2 regions of the Thermoanaerobacter sp. X514 genome follow, and region 1 is predicted to be linked to the other one. Evidence: predicted binding sites of a transcription regulator. Region 1 holds the regulator's gene; the other holds the start of a gene.

Region 1 (7,969 bases):
ATATGCTTTATAGGAAATATTCCAAAGAGCTTAAAATCCAAATTTACTGTGCCAGTGTTTACTGCTTCTATAGTAATAGGTTCTTTCAAATTTAAAACATTTTTATCTTCTGTATCATTAATTTTTAAAAAACCTTTTTTATCAGCTTGAAAACTTACTTTTATTGGTATATTAAAGTTATAATTAACTTTTTCTCCTTGAAAAAATTTAAAACTTGAGGGAGTTTTCGCTATATCTTGTATAGGAGTAAAATAATTTGCAAATACTAAAAAAAAGCTTAAGAATATAAAAAGTAACAATTTTACTGTATTTTTTGTCATCTTCTCACTTCCTTTTTTGCTGCTTATTTAATCTAAAATTAACTTAACCTTTTTTAAAGCTTTATATACTGTCAATATATTATCCGATAGTAAAAGGAAGTGAGATTAAACTAAAATATTAAATTTTGCTTTTAAATTGAGATGCAATATCTAATAATTCTTTTGAATGTTCTAAAGTAGTCTGAGTAACACGCGATCCTCCCATAATACGAGCTAATTCATTTATTTTGCCTTGATAGTCAAGTTTTTCCATATTTATATAAGTTCTTTCATTTTTTGTAATTTTGGAAATTCGATAATGTGTATCTGCCATAGAGGCAATTTGAGGTAGGTGAGTAACACAAATCAATTGATGTTTTTTAGAAAGATATGCCATTTTTTCAGCTACTAATTGGGCAGTTTTCCCGCTTATTCCTGTATCAACTTCGTCGAAAATCAAAGTGGAAATTCCATCTGCGGAAGCAAGAATAGTTTTTAACGCCAGCATAATTCTCGAAAGCTCGCCACCAGAAGCAATTTTAGATAAAGGCTTCAAAGGTTCTCCTCTATTTGTAGAAATTAAAAATTCAATTTTATCAAATCCTGTTTCAGTAGGTTCTTCCATTTTTTCTATATTCACTTTAAAATAAGCATTTGGCATATTAAGTTCAACTAAAATTTGATTTATATTTTTTTCTATATTATCTGCTATTTGCTTCCTTTTGAGATGTAATGCTTCACCAACTTCTAAAATTTTTTCCCATAACTTTTGCTGCTTAAGCTTCAATTCTTGTTGCTTTTCTTCAAAATTTAATATATTCTCTAATTCTCTTTTTTTATTTTCTTTAAATTCTAAAATATGCTGTATTGTAGGTCCATATTTTCTTTTCAAGGAATTTATTTGATCTAATCGTATTTCTATTTCCTCTAAACTTTGCTGATTAAAATCTAAGCCATTCAAGTAATCCCGTACCTGTAAGGCACAATCCTCTAATTCATAGAGAATATTCTCCAGCTTATCTTTTAAGTTTTTTAGCTTTTCATCTATAGAAAGGGCTGTTTCTAAATTTTTTATTACAACATGTAAATTATCTAAAACAGAAAAGCCTCCACTACCTTCATACAAAATTTTGTAACTAGAATTCATAGCGGTAAATAATTTTTCGAAATTCATAAGCAAATTTCTTTTTTCTAACAACTGTGTTTCCTCTTCTACACTCAAATTCGCCTTTTCAATCTCTTCAATTTGATACTTCAAAAGGTCAATTATTTCATTCTTTTCTTTTTCATCTTTAAAAAAACTTGAAATCTCTTTTTGTATCTTTCTATATTCTTCTAACACCTCCTTAAATCTTTCTTTTAAACTTTTAAACTCTTGGTCACCAAAATTATCTAAAATAGAAAGATGTTTTGTATTGTCTAAAAGAAACTGATGCTCATGTTGACCTAAAATATCTACCAAGAAAGCACCTATTTTACTCAAAAAAGAAAGAGGCACTATTCTGCCATTTATCCTACAATAACTTCTTCCACTGCTTGTAATTTCTCTATTTATTATCAAAGTATCATCCTCTTCTAAATTCAAACCTACTTCTTCTAAAATTTCTACAATTTTATCCTTGTTGGAATCCACAAAAAATATTCCTTCTACGATAGCTTTTTCTTCACCAGTACGTATTATATCTCTACTGGCTCGACTACCTAAAAGCAGCAAAACCGAATCAATAACTATAGATTTCCCTGCCCCTGTCTCTCCAGTTAATACATTGAATCCTTCTTCGAATTGTAATTCTACCTTGTCAATGAGTGCAACGTTTTGGATGCTAAGTGCTAAAAGCATAGCAAAACCCCCAGAAATCACTTGACTAACTTTTTGAATTTTTCCAACAATTCTTGAAGAGCTTCTTCATTTCTCACTAAAACAAAAATGGTATTATCTCCCGCTAATGTGCCTACTATATTCTTCCAATTTAATGTGTCAATGGCCTCTGCTGCTGCAGGAGCTGTGCCTGATAACGTTTTTATGACTATGATATTTCCGGCATAATCAACGCTCACTATAGACTCAGACAATAAAGTCATTAGTCTATCTGTAATATGGCCGTCTACTTTTCCCATCGGGGCGTATTTATATCTTTTTCCATCTTCTGTTAAAACTTTTATCAGTCTCAATTCTTTTATATCTCTTGACACAGTCGCTTGAGTCACATCAATACCTTGTTTTTGAAGTTCAGCTGCTAACTCTTCCTGTGTTTCAATTTCTTTTTCAGAGATTATTTCAAGAATTTTAGCGTGTCGAGCTATTTTCATCATATTAGTCTTCACCTCTTTTTACTTTTTATCTTTCTGTAAGTTTGTCCCTCAACAAGTCAAAAAAATTGGTATTTTTTACTCTTATGAGATTGGTATATTCATTGCTCTTTTTAATGTAAATTATGTCTCTATAATCAAGTTTATATCCCTGTTGCCCATCTGTTGTTATCATTAAATCTTGATTTTCTTCGCTTATTTCCAACCTAATTACATCATCTGGTGAAACTATTATAGACCTCGAATATAAAGTATGAGGACAGATAGGTGTTATTATTATAACTTCTACTGTAGGATATACAATAGGTCCTCCTGCTGAAAGTGAATAAGCAGTTGAACCAGTAGGAGTTGCAATTATTACTCCATCTGCTAAATAAGTATCTACATAATTATTATTGACATAGGCATTTATACGAGCCATTCTTGAAAAAGCTCCTCTTGTAATGACAATGTCATTCAAAGCTCTAAAATTAATAATCTCCATATCATTTTTAACTACATTTGCCTCTAGCATCATCCTTTTTTCTACTGTATATTCTCCTTTATATATTTTATCTAAAGAAACAAACACCTCATTCATATCTACTTCTGTAAGAAATCCAAGATGACCTAAATTCACAGCAAAAATAGGCGTCCCAAAAGGTGCACAAAGCCTTGCAACATTTAAAATAGTACCATCTCCACCTAAAGCAATTATGAAATCAGATTTACTATATATATCTGTGGATTTTTTACCATATTCATCATAACCCATTTTAGAGGCAACTATTTCATTAAGATATGGTTCAGAATCATGTTCCAATAGCCATTTTACTACAGATTTTGTCACTTCTAAGTCTTTATCTTTATTGATATTTGGAATTACTCCGACTTTTTTCATTACAATCTCACCACATTTATCATATTCTACAAAAAAACAAATTTTCCTGCTAATATTTTATTTGTTCAAATTTTTAAATGCCTCTTCTACAATTTTTGTAATATCAATATTGTGTTGATTTTCGATCCACTTTTTGCTATAGATTAAATACTCTATATTGCCTTCTGCCCCTTTTATAGGAGAATAGGTAATACCTATTATACCGTAGTTAAACTTTTGAAACAAAGTCACAATTTTTTCAATCACTTCCCTATGAACAGCCGGGTCTCTCACCACGCCTTTTTTACCTACTTTCTCTCTTCCTGCTTCAAATTGAGGTTTTATTAAAGCTATCAAATCTCCCTCTGGTTTTAAAAATTTATCTGCAGAAGGTATAACAAGTTCAAGTGAAATAAAAGAAACGTCTATTGTCACCATGTCCACTGTTTCAGGCAATGTTTCTAAAAATCTTATATTAGTTTTTTCCATGTTTATGACCCGAGGGTCATTTCTTAAACTCCAATCCAATTGCCCGTATCCTACATCTACAGCATATACTTTTATAACACCATGTTTTAAAAGGCAATCAGTAAAACCTCCTGTAGAAGCTCCAATATCTAACGCAATCTTGCCAGTCACATTAATATTAAAAGTTTCTATTGCTTTTTGTAACTTTAGCCCACCCCTACTTACATAAGGTAAAGAATTAATTTTTATTTCAATTGAAGAATCTATGTTGACAAACTCTCCAGCTTTTTCAATTTTCTTGCCATCAACATATACTTCTCCTGCCATAATAGAAGCTTTTGCTTTTTCTCTTGAGGAGAAAAAACCTTTTTGAACAAGCAAAACATCCAATCTTTCTTTTTTTGAAGCCATATTTACCTCATTTCCTTATATTTTTGTAGTATAGTATTTGCGATAGACTCAGCATCTAAATTGTATTTTTTAAACAAGTTTTCCACATCTCCGTGTTCAATAAATTTATCGGGAAACCCCAAACGCAAAACTGGCTTATAAATTCCGTTAGAATTTAAAAGTTCTAATATAGCGCTTCCAACGCCACCAGCTATGACATTGTCTTCTACTGTAACAATAAATTTGACTTTGTTTGAGATATCCAAAATTAGCTCTTCATCTAAAGGTTTAACAAATCTCAAATTGACAATAAAGGGTTGCAAATCAGAAACTTTTAAAATTTCCTTTGCTTCTAACACCTTTCCTACCATTCTTCCTAATGCAAAAATTGCTATTTCTTTTCCTTCAGTAACTAACTCTGCCTTTCCAAACTCTATACTGCATTCTCTTGTAATATCGAATTCTCCTGCTTTTCCTCTTGGATACCTTATGGCAACAGGGAACTCAAGATTTCTTGATAATTTAACCATTTCAACTAATTCATTTGCGTCTTTTGGAGACATAATCGTTATATTAGGAATTGGCCTTAAATAAGACAAATCAAAAACTCCTTGATGGGTTTCTCCATCCTCTCCTACAATTCCTGCTCTATCAATTGCAAAAACAACAGGTAATTTTTGTATACATACATCGTGTATAAGCTGGTCATAAGCTCTTTGTAAAAAGGTAGAATACACTGCAAAATAAGGTTTGTATCCTTGTACTGCCATTCCTGCTGCAAAGGTAGTAGCATGCTGCTCTGCTATTCCTACATCAAAAAATCTTTCAGGAATCAATTTTGCAAAATGAATAAGCCCTGTTCCCTCTGGCATGGCAGCAGTTATTGCAACAATTTTGTCATCTTGCAAGGCCATTTCAGTAAGAGTCTTCCCAAATACATCAGAATAAGTCGCCTGCCCCTCATTTACAAACTTACCTGTTTGTATGTCAAAAGGAGCTGCAGAATGAAATTTATCAGGAAATTTTTCTGCAAATTTGTAACCTTTGCCTTTTTTTGTGATAACATGTACTAAAATAGGTCCTTTTATTTTCTTCGCTCTTTCTAAAACCTCTATAAGGCTACCAACGTCATGTCCGTCAATAGGTCCTAAATATGTAAAACCCATCTCTTCAAAAAACATTCCTGACACTACTAACTGTTTTACAGAATCCTTAATTCTTTCAATGTATTTATGAAGGCTTTTTCCTATTGGAGGTACAATATTGAGTAAATTATCAACCTCTTGTTTTAATTTGTTGTAAGTAGGGTCAGTTCTAAGTTTACTTAAATACAAAGATAAACTACCTACGTTTTCCGAAATAGACATCTCATTGTGATTTAGCACGACAATCAAATCTGTTTTAGACCTTCCTGCATTATTTAATGCTTCAAAAGCCATGCCACCAGTTAAAGCTCCATCCCCAATTACCGCTACAACAGAATATTTCTCGCCCTTTAAATCTCTTGCCTTGGCAATGCCCAATGCTGCAGATATAGAGGTACTACTGTGTCCTGCTCCAAATATATCATGCACACTTTCCGTTCTTTTAGTATAACCAGAAAGGCCATTGAATTTCCTCAAAGTATCAAACTGGTCTTTCCTACCTGTAAGCATTTTATGTACATAACACTGATGTCCTACATCCCAGATTATTTTGTCAACTGGCGAATTAAAAACATAATGAAGTGCAATTGTAAGTTCAACGATTCCAAGGTTTGATGCTAAATGCCCACCTGTTTTAGACACTTTTTCTATTAAAAACTGGCGTATTTCTTCACAAATCAGCGGAAAGTCCTTTTTGTCTAATTTTTTCAAGTCATAAGGGCTATCAATTTGTTCCAGCATTTAAATACCCTCACTTTCTTTTCTTCCTTTTATTATTCTTATTATTATTCTTATAATCTGGCAAAATCTTTATACCCGTGTTTTTTTCTATCCAAGCCAGCATCACAGCAACCGCATAAACAATAGACTGTCTTTTAGCTATACCTATATTTTTACCAATAGCTTTTCCTCCAATTGTAATGGCAGATAATAAACCTCCTAAAATCGCAGTATAAATAGAACCTTTGGGCCCCTCAAAAGCTAATTTTACAATTATTGCCATCAGAGCGGCACCAGAAACAATTCCAGAAATATCTCCTACTACGTCATTACAAAAATTAGCCACAATATTAGCATTTCTAAGAAGTTTTATGGCTTCCTTTGCTCCAAATACTTTTTTAGCCGCCATTGCATGAAAAGGTTCTTCTCTGCCTGAAATTACTGCTGTACCTATTATATCAAAAATTATACCAATTAACACTATAAAACCAAGAATACAAAAGGCTACAAGGAGATTGCTCTCTTTTAATGCAACATCAGAAAAAAAATTTAATATAGTGGCAAGAAAAAAGGTTATAATAGTTATATGTAAAATCCACTTATAATTCGTATTTATGTTTTTGTTTTTCATAATAAAAAAAAGAACCTCCTATGTAATATATAGGCAAAGTGGTAGCATATTGAGTAAACTTTGCGGCTTAGGTCCAGTAGGATTTCCCAAGCGGGCACTGAACGTCGCCGTTCAGCGGTTCCCCTTTAAGCCCGCTTTTACCTTGTCACCAAAGGTAAGACTGGATTACCACTTAGTCCGCACTGTAATCCCCAATATGCCGCCCGGCAAGGCGCAGCCTAGGAGTTTTCCTCAACAGAGGGACTAACCCCTATCCTCTTTTGCAATTCGGGTTTCATCAGCAATAGCCAGTAATTCAAGAGCTCTTTGAATTACGGCTTACAACTGATATCCACCCGAATCACTCAAGGCAGGCTACACTGTCCGCAGCTTTATGGCCGCGAGACAGGTTCATCCTACCCCGTAGCTTAAAAGCCACGCAGGTAGGTCTCCGCGGAGGAAGGGTCAACGCCCACATGCCATTGTGGATCGCCCCCCCTCCTTAACTCCCAGCACCAGCCCCCAACTGGGCGTTGAAAGCCAGCACCAGGAACTTCATCGATGTGCCCTTGACGGATTTTTAGGCCCGTCTTCGGAATTAGCACCTCTGACTAGGATACTGCACCACTTTGCCTTTCTTTTCAAGGTATATTAATTATAACATAATAAAAATGACAATATCAAACCGCTACAAAGTCGTTAGAAGGTTGCTACAATCCCTTAAATGTCAAAAAACTCATTTCTTTTGAAAAGTATTGTCAATACTCCTCTATTCTTCAGTTTACTCTCTCAATTAAATAATTAGACAATTCTTTAAGAAAGAGCGCTTTTTCCCCAAATCTATCTAAAATCTTTACAGCATTTTGTGTAAGTTCTACAACCATCTCCTGAGATTTTTCTAATTCAAAAATATTGACAAAAGTAAACTTACCTTTTTCTCTATCACTGCCCACTTTTTTACCCAATTTTTCCTCTTCTCCTATTACATCCAATATATCATCTTTTATTTGAAAAGCAAAACCTATTAAGCGTGCATATTCCCTTAAGGCATGAACATCTTCTTCTGTAGCACCAGCAATGTAAGCTCCTGCACAAACAGACGCTTCTATCAAAGCCGCTGTTTTGTGTTCATGAATGAATTTTAATTCTTCATAGGTAAGTTTCGTGT
Region 2 (7,969 bases), 880 kb from region 1:
AACGACTAACCCTTGGATTTACTTCTATAACATAGTATTTGTGGCTCTCAGGGTCAAGTGCAAATTGAATATTACATCCTCCCTCAATTTTTAAAGCCTTGATTATTTTAATGCTTGCACTTCTTAACATTTGATATTCATAGTCTGACAAAGTTTGAGTTGGTGCTACGACTATACTGTCTCCAGTATGAACACCCACAGGATCAAAATTTTCCATGCTGCAAATCGTAATGCAATTATCATCTGCATCCCTCATTACCTCAAACTCTATTTCTTTCCATCCGTATAGTGATTTTTCAACAAGTACTTCTCCCACCATACTCTTTTTAAGACCTAAACTTACAATCGAAATAAGTTCTTCGTCATTGTGGGCTATGCCACCTCCTGTACCCCCAAGGGTATAAGCAGGTCTTATTATTAAAGGATAACCGTAATTTTTAGCAAATTTAAGTGCATCCTCTATATTTGTGACGGTGACACTTTCAGCGACTGGTTCCCCTATTTCCTGCATTTTTCTTTTAAAAAGCTTTCTGTCTTCTGCAGTTTTTATTGATTCAAAAGAAGTTCCCAAAAGTTTTACATTGTATTTGTCCAAAATCCCTTCTTCTTTGAGTTTGACAGCAAGGTTGAGCCCTGTCTGTCCTCCTAAAGTAGCAAGAATTCCATCGGGTTTTTCTTTCGCTATTATTTTTTCAACCACGCAAACGGTAGGATTTTCAATATAAACAATGTCTGCTATATCAGTGTCAGTCATTATAGTGGCTGGATTGTTGTTAACTAAGACAACTTGCAGCCCTTCTTCTTTTAAGGATTTGCAGGCCTGGGTTCCTGAATAATCAAATTCTGCGGCTTGCCCTATTATAATAGGGCCTGAGCCTATTACCAGAACCTTATTAATATCTTTATACTTCGGCAAAATAAGACCTCCTTTTGTAAACCATGACTATATCCATGAATTTATCAAAAATATCTGTTGAATCACGGGGTCCAGGACATGCCTCAGGATGATATTGTACAGAAAAAACTGGCAGAAACTTATGCATAATGCCTTCTACTGTTCCATCGTTTAAGTTTATATGGGTAACAGTTATCTTGTCTTTATCTATTGATTCCTCTTCAACAGCGTATCCGTGGTTTTGAGAAGTTATATAGTCTTTATTTGTCAGTAAATCTTTAACAGGTTGATTTGCACCTCTGTGGCCGAATTTCATTTTTACTGTATTGCATCCAAGAGCGAGCGCTATTATCTGATGACCTAGGCATATCCCCAACACAGGTTTTATACCTATAAAGTGTTTAGTAAGTTCTATTGCATAAACTGCATCTTTAGGGTCACCCGGTCCATTTGAAAGAAATATTGCATCGGGATTTATTTGCATAACATCATCATAACTTGCATTGTAAGGAAACACATAAATGTCAAATCCAACTGAATTTAGCATTTTTAAAATACTCTTTTTTGTGCCAAGGTCAATAAAGGCAAGTTTTGGACCAATGCCCGCTATACGGTATGACCTTTTTGTAGAAACTTCTTCTAAAAGATTTGTTTGGTCAAATTCTATGTTGTCGTCAGCGTTACAAGTTATAATTCCTCTCATAGTTCCATTTTCTCTAAGTTTTTTTGTCAAGGCCCTTGTATCAACACCTGATAATACCGGTATGTTGTGCTCATCAAGATAGCTCAAAAGCGACTTCTCACTCTGGAAATTACTAGGCTTATCACAATATTCCCGTATCACAAACCCCCTTATATGAGGTTTTTCTGATTGAAAGTCGTATTTGTTAATACCATAATTTCCTATTAAAGGATATGTCATGACAACTATTTGGCCTGCATAGGAAGGATCCGTTATAGCTTCTTGATAGCCTGTCATCCCTGTAGTAAAAACAACTTCTCCATATCCTTTTTTGTTTTTGCTTATTAACTCGCCTTCAAATATGCTTCCATCCTCAAGCTTTAAATAACCTTTCATGCTAAAACCCCATTTCACAAAGTACATCATCCAGTATTATTATCGCCGTATCTATTTCCTCTTCTGTCACAGTAAGAGGAGGAACAAACCTTAAGACATTGTGACTGATACAATTTATAAGTAAGCCTTTTCCCATCGCCTTTGTCACAATATCCGAAGCCTCTTCCATATCCATTTCGCAGCCTATCATAAGTCCTTTCCCTCTCACCTCTTTTATGACACTGTGTTTCTCCTTTAAACTTTCAAGTTTTCCCTTGAAATACTCACCTTTTTGAGCCACACTATCTAGAAAACCTTCCTTTGTTATTTCTTTCATAACCGCAATCCCTGCAGCACAAGCTAAAGGATTTCCGCCAAATGTGGAGGCATGGTCTCCTGGTGAAAAAACTGATTTATCTTCTTTTGCGACAATAGCTCCTATTGGGAACCCCCCTCCCAATCCCTTTGCCAAAGTCATAATGTCAGGAGTTATACCGTAATGCTCATATCCAAAAAGTTTTCCCGTCCTTCCTATACCTGTCTGAACTTCGTCTATTATAAAGAGGATGTCATTTTCATCACATATTTCTCTTACTGCCTTTATATACTCCGGTGTAGCTTCATGGATACCACCTTCGCCTTGCACTACTTCCAGCATAATTGCACACACTTCATCATCAATTGCTTCATAAAGAGCGTCAATATCATTAAAAGGTACATATTTAAAACCAGAAAGAAGTGGTCCAAAACCCTTGTGATACTTTTCTTGGCCTGTCGCTGTCAATGCCCCAAAAGTTCTTCCATGAAAAGAATTTTTGGCAGATATAACCTTATGCCTTTTATCACCGTACTTTAATGATGCATATTTTCTAGCAAGTTTTATAGCACCTTCATTTGCTTCTGCGCCACTATTTGCAAAAAATACTTTGCCTCCAAATGAATTTTCCGCAATTATCTTTGCAAGTTCTATTTGATTCTCATTCCAATAAAGATTAGAACAGTGTATAAGTTTTTCAGATTGATTCTTTAGAGCATTAACTAATGCTGGATGACAGTGCCCCAGTGAATTTACTGCAATACCTGCAATAAAATCCAGATAGACATTTCCTTTGTCATCCCATACTTTTGTCCCTTTTCCCTCTACCAAGGTAATAGGGTATCTGCTATAAGTATTCATTAGATATTTCTTATCCTCAAAGGTTATCATCGTCAAAACATTCCTTTCCTATCATAGTACCTATGCCTTCATCAGTAAAAATTTCAAGAAGTAGTGAATGTGTAAGCCTTCCGTCAATGATGTGAGCTCTTTTTACACCATTTTCAACAGCTTTTATGCAACATTCAAGTTTTGGTATCATCCCACCGTTTATGCGTCCCGAATTCATAAATTCTTTTGCATGCTCTAAGTCCATTCGGGATATTAGGCTGCTTTTATCGTTTATATTTGATAGAATTCCTTCGACATCCGTAAGTAAAATTAGCTTTTCAGCCTTTAATGCTTCTGCAATTTTCCCCGCGGCAGTATCTGCATTCACATTGTATGTTTTGCCGTCATCTCCGAAAGATGTCGGTGCAATAACAGGTATATATCCTTTTTCCAGCATCATTGTTATTACATCTATGTTTACATCTACAATTTTTCCTACGTATCCTATGTCGCCGTTTGAGGTATCTTTTTCCGCCTTTAAAAGTCTCCCATCTTTCCCGCTTACGCCAATCGCCTGGCCCCCTAGTTCATTGATCAAGGATACAATTTCTTTGTTGATACGACCTGTCAGCACCATTTCAACAATCTCCATCGTGGCCTCGTCGGTAACCCTCAAGCCATTTACAAACTTTGATTCTATACCTAGCCTCTCCAGCATCTTATTTATTTCTGGTCCACCGCCATGTACAACTATAGGATTTAATCCTACAAATTTCATCAATACAATGTCCTGCATTACCATTCTTTTTAAATTGCAGTCTAACATTGCACTTCCACCGTATTTTATTACAACTGTCGTGCCGGAGAACTTTTTAATGTATGGGAGTGCTTCTATTAAAACCTGGGCTTTTGCGATTTCGTCGCCATATTTTTGCCTTCTAATCATGTTCTATAACTCCCGTTAATTTTTACATAGTCATAGCTTAAGTCGCACCCCCACGCAGTTCCGCTATATTCCCCGGCCTTCATATCTACGGTTACAGTAATCTCTTTTTCTTTTAAAATTTCTTTGGCTAAAGCCTCATCAAAAAAGATGTAACCTCCGTTTTCACAAACTTTAATTTCTCCTTTCATGCTTTTTAAATATATATCAACTCTACTTGCGTCAAAATCTGCTCCTGAATATCCCACTGCCGCGAGAATCCTTCCCCAGTTGGCATCTTCACCAAATATAGCTGTCTTCACAAGATTTGAGTTTACAATAGACTTTGCAGCTAATCTTGCATCTTTTTCAGTTTTTGCATTTATTACATTTACTTCCATGAACTTAGTTGCTCCTTCCCCATCCTTCACAATAAGTTTTGCAAGAATTTTATTCACATGCTCTAAGGCTCTATAAAATATATCAAATTCATGAGTCCCCTCTTCTATTGTTTTGTTTTGCGCTTCCCCATTTGCAAGTATTATCGCTGTATCATTTGTGCTCATATCTCCATCAACAGAGATCATGTTATAAGTTTTTTCTACTGTTTCCTTAAAAGCCTTGTCTAATGCAACTTTAGTTATACTCGCATCTGTAAGTATAAAAGAAAGCATTGTCGCCATATTCGGATGTATCATGCCTGACCCTTTTGCAAACCCTGTCATTATAACAGTTTTGCCCTCTATCACAAACTTGGCTGTTACGCCCTTTAAAAAAGTATCTGTTGTCATTATAGCTTCAGCCGCTTGGTACCCACCCTCTGTTGAAAGATTTTCTGCCGCAGCCTCAATCCCTTTTAAAACTTTTTCCATAGGAAGAGGTACACCAATCACTCCTGTCGAACATACCAGCACATTTTCTTCATCTATTTTAAGAAGTTGTGACACTTTTTTTGCCATGTTAATAGCATCTTCCAGCCCCTTTTCTCCTGTACAGGCATTGGCATTGCCACTGTTTACAACAATTGCCTGCGCTACTCCTTTTTTTATTCTTTCCATATCAAGAATGACTGGTGCCGCTTTAACTTTATTCGTTGTAAATACAGCCGCTGCATTTGCCACTTTTTCTGAATATATGAGTGCGACATCTTTTTTGCTTTTTTTAATTCCTGCAAAGATACCCGAAGCCAAAAAGCCTTTCGGCAGTTCTATGCTTCCTTCTAAAATCTCCAACTCTTCCATTATCAAATCCTCCAAATCCCTTTTTTTGTTTGTGTTTTTATCTACGGATATATTGGAACTATATCAAGTCCAGTATTTTCATCTATTCCAAACATAATATTCATATTTTGCACTGCCTGGCCTGACGCCCCTTTAACGAGATTATCAATTGCAGACATGACTATTAAAGTATTAGTACGTTTATCAACCTCAAAACCTATGTGACAAAAATTTGACCCATAAACACTTTTTGTTGCGGGGTAATGGCCAGGTTCCAACACTTTTATAAAATACTCTTTTTTATAAAAATCAGCATAAATGTCATAAACAGTATCAACATCTATATCTTTTTTTAATTTGCAATACATGGTACTTAAAATTCCTCTTGTCATGGGAGCAAGGTGAGGTGTAAACACAACAGACACTGTTTCACCAAAAATTTTTGAAAGTTCTTGCTCCATTTCTGGAATATGTCGGTGTTTTGCAACATTATACGCTTTTATGTTTTCATTGCATTCTGCATACATATTGTTTTGGGATGGACTACGACCTGCCCCTGATACGCCTGACTTTGAATCAACAATTATCTTCCCTTCTATTATGCCATTTTTCAAAAGAGGCATAAGCCCTAATATAACGCTTGTAGGATAACATCCAGGATTTCCTACAACCTGAGCCTCTTTTATGTCGTCTCTATAAATTTCAGGGAGTCCATATACTCTTTTAATCCCGTCGTAGCCATCATACTCTCCACTATACCATTCTTTATAGATAGAATAATCGTCAAATCTAAAGTCAGCTCCTAAGTCAATCACTTTTATTCCTTTTTTTACAGCTTCTCTGGCAATTTTTGCAGCATGACCTGAAGGCAAAGCTGTAAATATGACATCACACTCCGACATTGCCCTTTCAAAGTCTACCTCTTCCAACACTTTGTCGCAAAAACCAAGAAGGGATGAATAAACATTCGAAATTGCTATGGTATTATAACTTTGAGAAGAAAGATATTTTATCTCTACTTTTTCGTGTTTTGAAAGTATTCTTATAAGTTCGACTCCTGTATAACCCGTTGCTCCAAATATTCCTACCTTCACCATTTAAAGTGTCTCCCCCTTTTATATCCTCTGCCGTTACTTAATATATATACGCTATAATTTATATTTATGCATATGGTGTTAAAAAAATATTTTTAATGCATAAATACAATATTTAATTTATAATTATACAACTTTTATTTTACATTATACCACCATAAAAAAATTTTTCAAGACTTTTTCATAAAAAAATTTGTGAATAATATAGACATATTTATCACTTAAAATAATTACAAAAACATTGAAGAAGAAAATAAAAAAGAGTAGAGGTTGCCTCCCTTTTGTTTGGTATAATTAAAATGTGTGAAATTCTTTTTAAATGTCTCAAAAGCAGCAAAAATATAAAAAGCGGCCTTGAGCATGGACCGCTTCTTTCTCATTTAATAAAGTTCTATACACACTCTCTTGCCACATTTTTTCAGAATTTGGGCCAGTTCTTCTACTACCTTGAGTTTATCGCTTACGCCTTCCGGCAGGTATGCATTCCGGTGGGCAGGATTAACCGCTCGCCCCACCAGAAATCGGATATGAGTGGAGCGATTGACAAGCAGGTCTGCCAATATTGAAGCTCCGTCCTTCTTTTCCCTCATATCGTCCAAAAAGTGGGGAGAAAAGGAATATATGTTTACAAAATTTCTCAGTATCTCGACACACCTACTTAAAGTTATCAAACCTTCAGTTACGAGGTCTATTCCCTCTATACTACCGACGGGAGGTATCGCCGGGTCGGCATAGTCCCTATTTGTGACTACTTTCCTTCCAGTTTCCCTAGAAACAATATTTGCAGTAGTACCTCCGCAGACCACTTTTTTGCCTTCGCTGTCGATAAGTTTTTTCACAACTTCTGCATCCTTTGACCTATCTTCAGGAGGGCCAACTAGTACCGTGATTAGCTCCGACTTTCTCAAACCTACTCCCAAGACCGTGGTATCATCCCCCGGATTACTGGAATAAAGGTGGCTACACGTTTTGATCAGCTGGTCCACCATTTCCGACACGAAGCATCCACTTCTGTCAAGCCTCTGCAGGTATTCGGCCACATTAGGCCACTGCCATCCCAGGTTCAAGATACCCCCTGCTCCTGCGTGAATAACTCCGTCGCTTACCAGGAATATTTTATCCCCCGGGAAGGCTTCAAACCGGTACTCCAGAATCTTCCTGTCTTCCACCCTCAGTTCCCTGTAAGGTAGCTTAAGAACCTTTCCGTCCCGGATGTAAATCACAGGTGGATTATCAAATTCAAAAAGCCTTCCTTTTCCATCATCGTTAATCTCGAGAATGGAAAAGGTGGAGTAAGCAAGCTGCCGGACGCGGCACACAGGAAGAGTATTAATCAGGGTCCTGACCACTTCTTCTATGGAAGCCCTGTTTTTTATCATAGTAGAAGCAATCCTTACGGTAAGAGTGGAAAGTATACTAGCCTTTACCCCGCTCCCCAGGCCATCGGCCATTACGGCAATTATGCCGTCTTCGGATTGCACAACCTCAACGCTGTCCCCACACAGCTCTTCTCCTTTTTTGGTAAGGCTTTTGGTGAACACTTCAGCAAAGACCTTCATTTTCTTCCCTTCCTTTAACCAGTTCTATAAGCTTAAGGAGCAGCATCTTGCTCTCCGCCGTCGTCTCTCCCAGCA

What was found. The regulator ArgR, encoded in region 1, controls arginine synthesis, uptake and breakdown. The targets are predictions, from matches to a motif close to ANTGNATAAANATACA.
Region 2: a site for ArgR is predicted at 6,396-6,411, ahead of argC (N-acetyl-gamma-glutamyl-phosphate reductase). Genes of this name have one in related genera too.

The regions. Positions count from the first base shown of each region.
Region 1 is NC_010320.1:1,560,698-1,568,666, reverse strand. Features, by position in the region: gene spoIVB (SpoIVB peptidase) at 1-320, opposite strand, end outside; gene recN (DNA repair protein RecN) at 439-2,139, opposite strand; gene TETH514_RS07780 (arginine repressor) at 2,157-2,609, opposite strand; gene TETH514_RS07775 (NAD(+)/NADH kinase) at 2,638-3,489, opposite strand; gene TETH514_RS07770 (TlyA family RNA methyltransferase) at 3,547-4,347, opposite strand; gene dxs (1-deoxy-D-xylulose-5-phosphate synthase) at 4,350-6,212, opposite strand; gene TETH514_RS07760 (hypothetical protein) at 6,223-6,822, opposite strand; gene TETH514_RS07755 (polyprenyl synthetase family protein) at 7,578-7,969, opposite strand, start outside.
Region 2 is NC_010320.1:684,782-692,750, reverse strand. Features, by position in the region: gene carB (carbamoyl-phosphate synthase (glutamine-hydrolyzing) large subunit) at 1-916, opposite strand, end outside; gene carA (glutamine-hydrolyzing carbamoyl-phosphate synthase small subunit) at 903-1,973, opposite strand; gene TETH514_RS03355 (acetylornithine transaminase) at 1,975-3,159, opposite strand; gene argB (acetylglutamate kinase) at 3,146-4,045, opposite strand; gene argJ (bifunctional glutamate N-acetyltransferase/amino-acid acetyltransferase ArgJ) at 4,042-5,262, opposite strand; gene argC (N-acetyl-gamma-glutamyl-phosphate reductase) at 5,304-6,338, opposite strand; gene TETH514_RS03335 (PP2C family protein-serine/threonine phosphatase) at 6,716-7,894, opposite strand; gene TETH514_RS03330 ([Fe-Fe] hydrogenase large subunit C-terminal domain-containing protein) at 7,878-7,969, opposite strand, start outside.